3 regions of the Halomonas mongoliensis genome follow, and region 3 is predicted to be linked to each of the others. Evidence: predicted binding sites of a transcription regulator. Region 3 holds the regulator's gene; each other region holds the start of a gene.
The links. The regulator sigma-54, encoded in region 3, starts transcription at its own class of promoters, with help from an activator protein. The targets are predictions, from matches to a motif close to TGGCACNNNNNTTGCTNT.
Positions count from the first base shown of each region.

Region 1 (2,262 bases), 1.6 Mb from region 3:
CGGTGGTCAGGCGCCGTGCGGCGCGGTCGATGTCGGCGACCCGCTCGCCGAGGATCAGCGCGATGCCCTGCTCGGCGTACCAGTCGCCGTCATGCAGGGTCAGGGCCTCGCGTGCCATCTCGCCGGCCAGCAGCGGGGAGAGCAGGATACGGTTGTAGGCCGGCTCCGGCTCGTCGCCGATCACGGTGATGTGCGCCGGGCGGCCCGGCTTGCCAGCCAGGGCCTCCACCAGGCGGTGGCCGGCCATGCCGTTGCCGATGATGACCAGATGGTCCGTCACGGCAGAGTGAGAGGTCGCGGGCATGGCGTTCTCCTCCAGGGACATGAAAACGCAAAGGGCGCCTCGACCGCGTCTGGTGAGAGACGGGTGCGAGGCGCCCTTGCCTGAATGATGGTTGGTCGGCGATCCACGTTGACCGCTGCCATACACCAACTAACAAGAAGCTCGCCAGCTTGCCTGTTATTGGAAAAATAAGACGTTAAATCAGCTGGCTACATACATGTGGGAGTCGGCTGGCTCGGCCGCTGCGCCGTCGGGGGTTCGCCGCGGTGGTGCAGGGCGAGGCCGTTATGCACCGGTTTGCAGCAGCCTCCCCGCCGGTGCGCCATAACCCCTCGCCAATGCGCCATAAAAGGTAGGAGCGTCACCCGGCGCCCGCCACCGCCCAGGGAGCCGCCCGGCTGCAGGGGGAGGCGCCGATCTGCTACAGGCTGCCGGCAGCGCTCTGGCATCCTGATTGCGTAGTTGGCATCTTGGTTGCATGGGCTGATGGCACAGAATGCGCTATCCGCTGCGTCAACAGGCGGATGCCCCGGGGCAACGACGCCCGCCACTTTCCGGTTCGCCGGGGAGTGGCGGGCGTTTGCGTTCAGGGCCAGTGGAAGCTCATGAACACCGGAGACTGTCATGCCTCATATCACCCGCCATATCACCACGACCTGCCCCTACTGCGGCGTTGGCTGCGGCATCAGGGCGACGCTGGAGGGCCAGCGCATCACCGCCGTCGAGGGGGATAGCGGCCACCCCGCCAACTACGGCCGGCTCTGCGTCAAGGGCTCGGCCCTGCACGAGACCCTGGGCGAGCAGGGCCGGCTCACCCGGCCGCGGGTCGACGGCGTGGAGGTGGAGTGGGAGACGGCCCTTGCCACCGTGGCCGAGCGGCTGGCGGCCACCCAAGCGCGCCATGGGCGGGAGAGCGTGGCGGCCTATCTCTCCGGTCAGCTGCTCACCGAGGATTACTACGTCGCCAACAAGCTCTTCAAGGGGTTTCTCGGCACCCCGCACCTGGACACCAACTCGCGGCTCTGCATGGCCTCGGCGGTGGCCGCCTACAAGCGCAGCTTCGGCGCCGACGCCGTGCCCTGCAGCTACGAGGACCTGGAAGAGGCCGAGCTGGTGGTGCTGGTGGGCTCCAACCTGGCCTGGAACCATCCGGTGCTCTACCAGCGCCTCAAGGTGGCCAAGGCCCGCAATCCGCTGATGCGGGTGGTGGTGATCGATCCCAGGGTCACCGACAGCTGCGAGATCGCCGACCTCTACCTGGGCCTTCGCCCCGGCAGCGACGCTCGGCTGTTCAACGGCCTGCTGGCCTGGATGGCCGACAAGGGTCGGCTGGACCGAGTCTATCTGGCGCGCCACACCCTGGGCCTCGAGGAGGCGCTGGCCGCGGCCCGGGAAGACGACGTCTCGGTGGCCGCGGTGGCGGCCGACTGTGACACCGACCCGGAGCGTCTGGAGACCTTCTACTACTGGTTCGCCAGCCAGCTGCACGTGGTGACCCTCTACTCCCAGGGGGTCAACCAGTCGAGCAGCGGCACCGACAAGGGCAATGCCATCATCAACTGCCACCTGGCCGGCGGCAAGCTCGGCCTGCCCGGCGCCGGGCCCTTCTCCATCACCGGCCAGCCCAACGCCATGGGCGGCCGCGAAGTGGGCGGGCTGGCTAACCAGCTGGCCGCTCACATGGACTACGACAGCCCCGGGGCTCGCGATCGAGTCACCCGCTTCTGGTCGACGCCCTCGCTCACGCCGACCCTCCCCGAGGCCCCCGGCCACAAGGCGGTGGCGCTGTTCGAGGCGATCGAGCGCGGCGAGGTGCAGGCGGTGTGGATCATGGCCACCAATCCGACGGTGAGCCTGCCCCGTGCCGACCGGGTGCGGGCGGCGCTCGAGCAGTGCCCGCTGGTGATCGTCTCCGAGTGCGTGACCGATACCGACCTGCTGGCCTATGCCGATATCGTGCTGCCGGCTTCGAGCTGGGC
Region 1 is NZ_CP199288.1:863,060-865,321, reverse strand. It holds gene ACRYRV_RS03950 (NAD(P)/FAD-dependent oxidoreductase) at 1-304, opposite strand, end outside; gene ACRYRV_RS03945 (nitrate reductase) at 908-2,262, shown strand, end outside.
Region 1: the regulator sigma-54 is predicted to act here: its motif matches at 771-788, upstream of ACRYRV_RS03945 (nitrate reductase).

Region 2 (2,262 bases), 690 kb from region 3:
GCGCCCTTCTCGACGCCGAACAGCTCCGACTCGATCAGATCCGGAGGGATGGCCGCGCAGTTGACCGCAACGAAGGGCCCCTCGGCCCGGTCGCTCTGCTGATGAGCCCGGTGAGCGAGGATCTCCTTGCCGGTACCGGTCTCGCCCAGCAGCAGGATCGGTACCTCCGAGCGGGCGGCGCGGTCGATCAGGTCCAGCGCCCCCAGGAAGGCGGGCGACTGGCCGATGGGGCGGTAGTGCTCATCGCCCTTGTGGCGGGCGATATCGTCTTCCAGGTAGGCGATGCGCGACTGCAATTCATAGAGCTCGTCGATCAGCGGGTCTTCGCGGAAATGCTCGGCGAAGGTCGCATGATCCTCCCACTCATGGGCTGGCTTGCCGATGATTCTGCATCGTTCGTCGCCTCGCCCCCGGCACTCCACTTCCCGATACTGAATCTCCTGGCCAAGGAACTGGCTCGAGTAGGCGCAGGCGTAACCCAGCTGCATCCAGCATACGGGTTCGCCCAGAGAGGACTCCAGCTGCTCGCTGATCGCCACCTCATAGGAGTCTTGCCACTCGAATTCGCCGTAGAAGTGCCCTCGGCTCGGATCGATCTCCAGGGCCAGGGGAATCACCTTGACCAGGCCTCTCAAGGAGTGAAGCTGGGGGCCGGTCAGGAAGCCATCTTCCACCGACATCTCCTGGCCGCGTACGGCACGGGCCAGTTCTGCGTCCTTCAGGCCCGAATGGTAGCCCAGCCGCAGGAAGAAGCTCTTGGCACGCTTCAGGCCCAGAGTGCGAATGATTTCATGGCGGAAGGTAGCCATGGTCTGCAGCTGCATCAGCAGCATGCGCTGCTCTCCCAGCCATATCTGGCCCTCCCCGGGTAGAAAACGAAGTTTGTTGAGGATGTCGCGGCTGTCAGGGTAGCGCGGGGTCACCTCATGGCTAGGCATGCTCATGGTCATGGCGTCACAGGGTAGTTGTTAGTGTTGTGTATTATACTTTTGTCGGATTTTTTCGTGTGATTTGGGCTTTCCGACCCGAACAGCATAAGGCGCCATTGCCTCAGGTTTCCAGTCCATGTTCTCGAAGGGTTTCTCGCCTCCTGCGGTTTTCATGAAATGGCCAAGCTGCTGCGCAGCAATTCATGGTTTCCTTGATTCGAAGAGAGTGTCATGAAGCCTTTTTTCACCGGGCATTCCTTTTAGGTTATTGTTTCTTTTGTGTTTTTTTGGGTTTTTCGCCGGCCTGGCACAGGCCTTGTAACGGTAGTGGGGAACTCAACTGGAGTGGAAACCATGTCCCAGTCGGCTATCCCCCATGCTCTGAAGCGCTACGTAAGAGTGCGTGAGCGTGGCGAGCGATTCATCGAATTCGACTTCGCCATCGAGAACCCGGAGCTGTTCGTTGAGCTGATCATGCCGCCCATGGCCTTCGAAGAGTTCTGTGACAGAAACAACGTGACATTTATGAGCGATGAGCAGGCCAAGGCCGTCGATATTCAGATGGAGAAGTGGCGCTATAGCGTCAGCCACTGACGCCTGTATTAGACGGTAGACATCGCACAACAATAAATGAGGAATCCCCTATGAGTGTCGAGATCAAAACAGCGGAGATCACGCCGGTTCGCCAGACCTATGGTCATACCAAGCGCCGCTTCGGTGACAAGCCGGCGACGCGCTACCAGGAAGCCAGCTTCGATATCCAGCCGACTGCCAACTTCCATTACCGGCCGATGTTTGATGAGCACCATGAGCTCTATGACACCGGCTATACCGTGCTGAAGATGGAAGACTGGTACGCCTTCAGCGACCCCCGCCAGTTCTATTATGGCGCCTGGGTGGCGGCCCGCGCCAAGCTCCAGGAGAACACCGAGTCCAGCTTCGCCTTCTTCGAGAAGCGCGGCATGGGCGGCCGCCTGAGCGACGACGTTCGCCGCCTGGTGACCCGCTGCCTGCTGCCCCTGCGTCACGCCGAGATGGGCGCCAACATGAATAACGTAGGCATCGCTGCCAATGCCTACGGCACTACGTTGAGCCAGGCCCATATGTACCACGGCATGGATCGCCTGGCCGTTGCCCAGTACCTCTCTCGCATCGGTCTGCTGATCGACGACACGCCCGGGCTGCTGCTGGCCGAGGCCAAGACGCTGTGGATGGACGACCCCGCCTGGCAGGAAGTGCGCCGCTATGTGGAGGACTCCCTGGTGGTGGAGGACTGGGCGGAACTCTCCCTGGCCCAGAACCTGATCTTCGACGGCCTGCTCTATCCCTTCCT
Region 2 is NZ_CP199288.1:3,569,338-3,571,599, reverse strand. It holds gene ACRYRV_RS16785 (sigma 54-interacting transcriptional regulator) at 1-938, opposite strand, end outside; gene ACRYRV_RS16780 (phenol hydroxylase subunit) at 1,284-1,523, shown strand; gene ACRYRV_RS16775 (aromatic/alkene monooxygenase hydroxylase subunit beta) at 1,574-2,262, shown strand, end outside.
Region 2: the regulator sigma-54 is predicted to act here: its motif matches at 1,235-1,252, upstream of ACRYRV_RS16780 (phenol hydroxylase subunit).

Region 3 (2,262 bases):
TCATACGCCAGCTCAAGGCCCGCGACATCGGCGTGCTGATCACCGACCACAACGTCCGCGAGACCCTCGACATCTGCGACACCGCCTATATCGTCGGCGACGGCCAGATCATCGCCGAGGGCAATGCCGAGGCGATCCTCGCCAACCAGCGGGTACGCGATGTCTACCTGGGCCAGGACTTCCGGCTCTAGCCACCCGCCGCTTACCTACACAGCTTGCTGATATACCAGCCGTTCTTGCCTGGCGGCATGACAATTGCGCATGGCACGAAAGTTGCAGACATTGACGGAGAAAGGCGCTTGCATCGCCCATCGCCGCCGGCTAGGGTGAAGGCTTTCCACACCCGAGGGACTCGTTAGACCATGGCCATGAAAGCCTCCCTCCAGCTGCGCGTCGGTACCCAGCTGACCATGACGCCTCAGCTGCAGCAGGCCATCGCCCTGCTTCAGCTCTCCACCCTGGACCTGCGCCAGGAGATCCAGCAGGCACTGGAAGCCAACCCCATGCTGGAGCTCGACGAGGGCTTCGGCGAACAGGCGGTCAGCGAGGCCCCCGAAGCGGAGTGGGCCAGCGAGATCCCCGACCAGCTGGCCACCGACAGCGACTGGTCGGACACCTACCAGGACTTCAGCGCCCCCGCCTCCGGCGGCGAAGGGCCAGATTTCGAACGCGAGGCCGCCGGCCAGAGCCTGCAGGGCCACCTCAGCTGGCAGCTGGCCATGACCGACCTCACGCCTCGGGAGCAGCAGATCGCCGAGAGCCTGATCGACGCGGTGGATGACGCCGGCTACCTGGCCCAGCCCCTGGAGGAGATCCGCGACGGCCTGCGGGACCAGGGTCTCGAGGGACTGCGCAGCGCCGAGGTGGAGCAGGTACTGCTGCGCCTGCAGCAGTTCGAGCCTACCGGGGTCTTTGCCCGGGAGCTGCGCGAATGCCTGCTGCTGCAGCTGGCCGCGCTGCCCGACGACACCCCCCTGCTGCCCCAGGCGCGCCGGCTGGTGCGCCAGTTCCTCGAGGCGCTGGCCGGCGGCGACCGCCGCCTGCTCAAGCGCCGCCTCGGCCTCGACGACGACACCCTGGACGCGGCCATCGCCCTGGTCCGCTCCCTGGACCCCCGTCCCGGCAGCGCCTTCGCCGGCACCACCAGCGACTACGTCACTCCCGACCTGGTGGCGCGCCACGACAGCCACGGCTGGCACGTGGAGCTCAACCCCGAGGCGCTGCCCCGGCTGCGCATTCAGCCCGACTACGCCGCCCTGGTCCGCCGCGCGGACAAGAGCCAGGACAACCAGTTCCTCAAGGACCATCTCCAGGAGGCGCGCTGGCTGATGAAGAGCCTCTCCAGCCGCAACGACACCCTGCTCAGGGTGGGGCGCGAGATCATGGCCCGCCAGCTGGACTTCCTGGAGCAGGGCGAGGAGGCGATGAAGCCGCTGATCCTGGCCGATATCGCCCAGGCAGTGGAGATGCACGAGTCCACCATCTCCCGGGTCACCACCCAGAAGTACATCCATACCCCCAGGGGCGTCTTCGAGCTCAAGTACTTCTTCTCCAGCCAGGTGGGCGGCGGCGAGGGAGACGCCCACTCCAGCACCGCCATCCGCGCCCGGATCCGCAAGCTGATCCAGGAGGAGACGCCGCGCAAGCCCCTCTCCGACAGCAAGCTGGTGGCCCTGCTCGACGAGGCCGGTATCCAGGTGGCCAGAAGGACGGTAGCCAAGTACCGCGAAGCTATGGGCATTCCGGCCTCCAGCGAGCGCAAGCGGCTCAGGTAATGCAGGACCGTAGCGCTCTCAAGGGTCGGCCGCGAAGCCGTGGGCATTCCGGCCTCCAGCGAGCGCAAGCGGCTCAGGTAATGCAGGACCGTAGCGCTCTCAAGGGTCGGCCGCGAAGCCGTGGGCATTCCGGCCTCCAGCGAGCGCAAGCGGCTGCGCTGAACCCCACTCCCCAGCATGCCCCATCCGCACGGTCCGGGCAGCGTCTCCCGGGCACGAGCGAAGGTCGCGATGACCTGCATCACTGCGGCGCGCGGCGTCACCGCCACAGGGGGTATGCAAGGCAGGAAAAAGGGTTACAATCGAGGCACCACCAACGAGCAAGGAGCGTGTCATGCAAGTCAATATCACCGGCCATCATGTGGAACTGACCGACGCCCTGCGTGGCTATGTGAACGAGAAACTGGCACGCGTGGAGCGCCACTACGACAACATCACCAATGTGCAGGTGACCCTGTCCGTGGAGAAGGAGCGCCAGCTCGCCGCC
Region 3 is NZ_CP199288.1:2,879,415-2,881,676, reverse strand. It holds gene lptB (LPS export ABC transporter ATP-binding protein) at 1-191, shown strand, start outside; gene ACRYRV_RS13550 (RNA polymerase factor sigma-54) at 363-1,775, shown strand; gene hpf (ribosome hibernation-promoting factor, HPF/YfiA family) at 2,110-2,262, shown strand, end outside.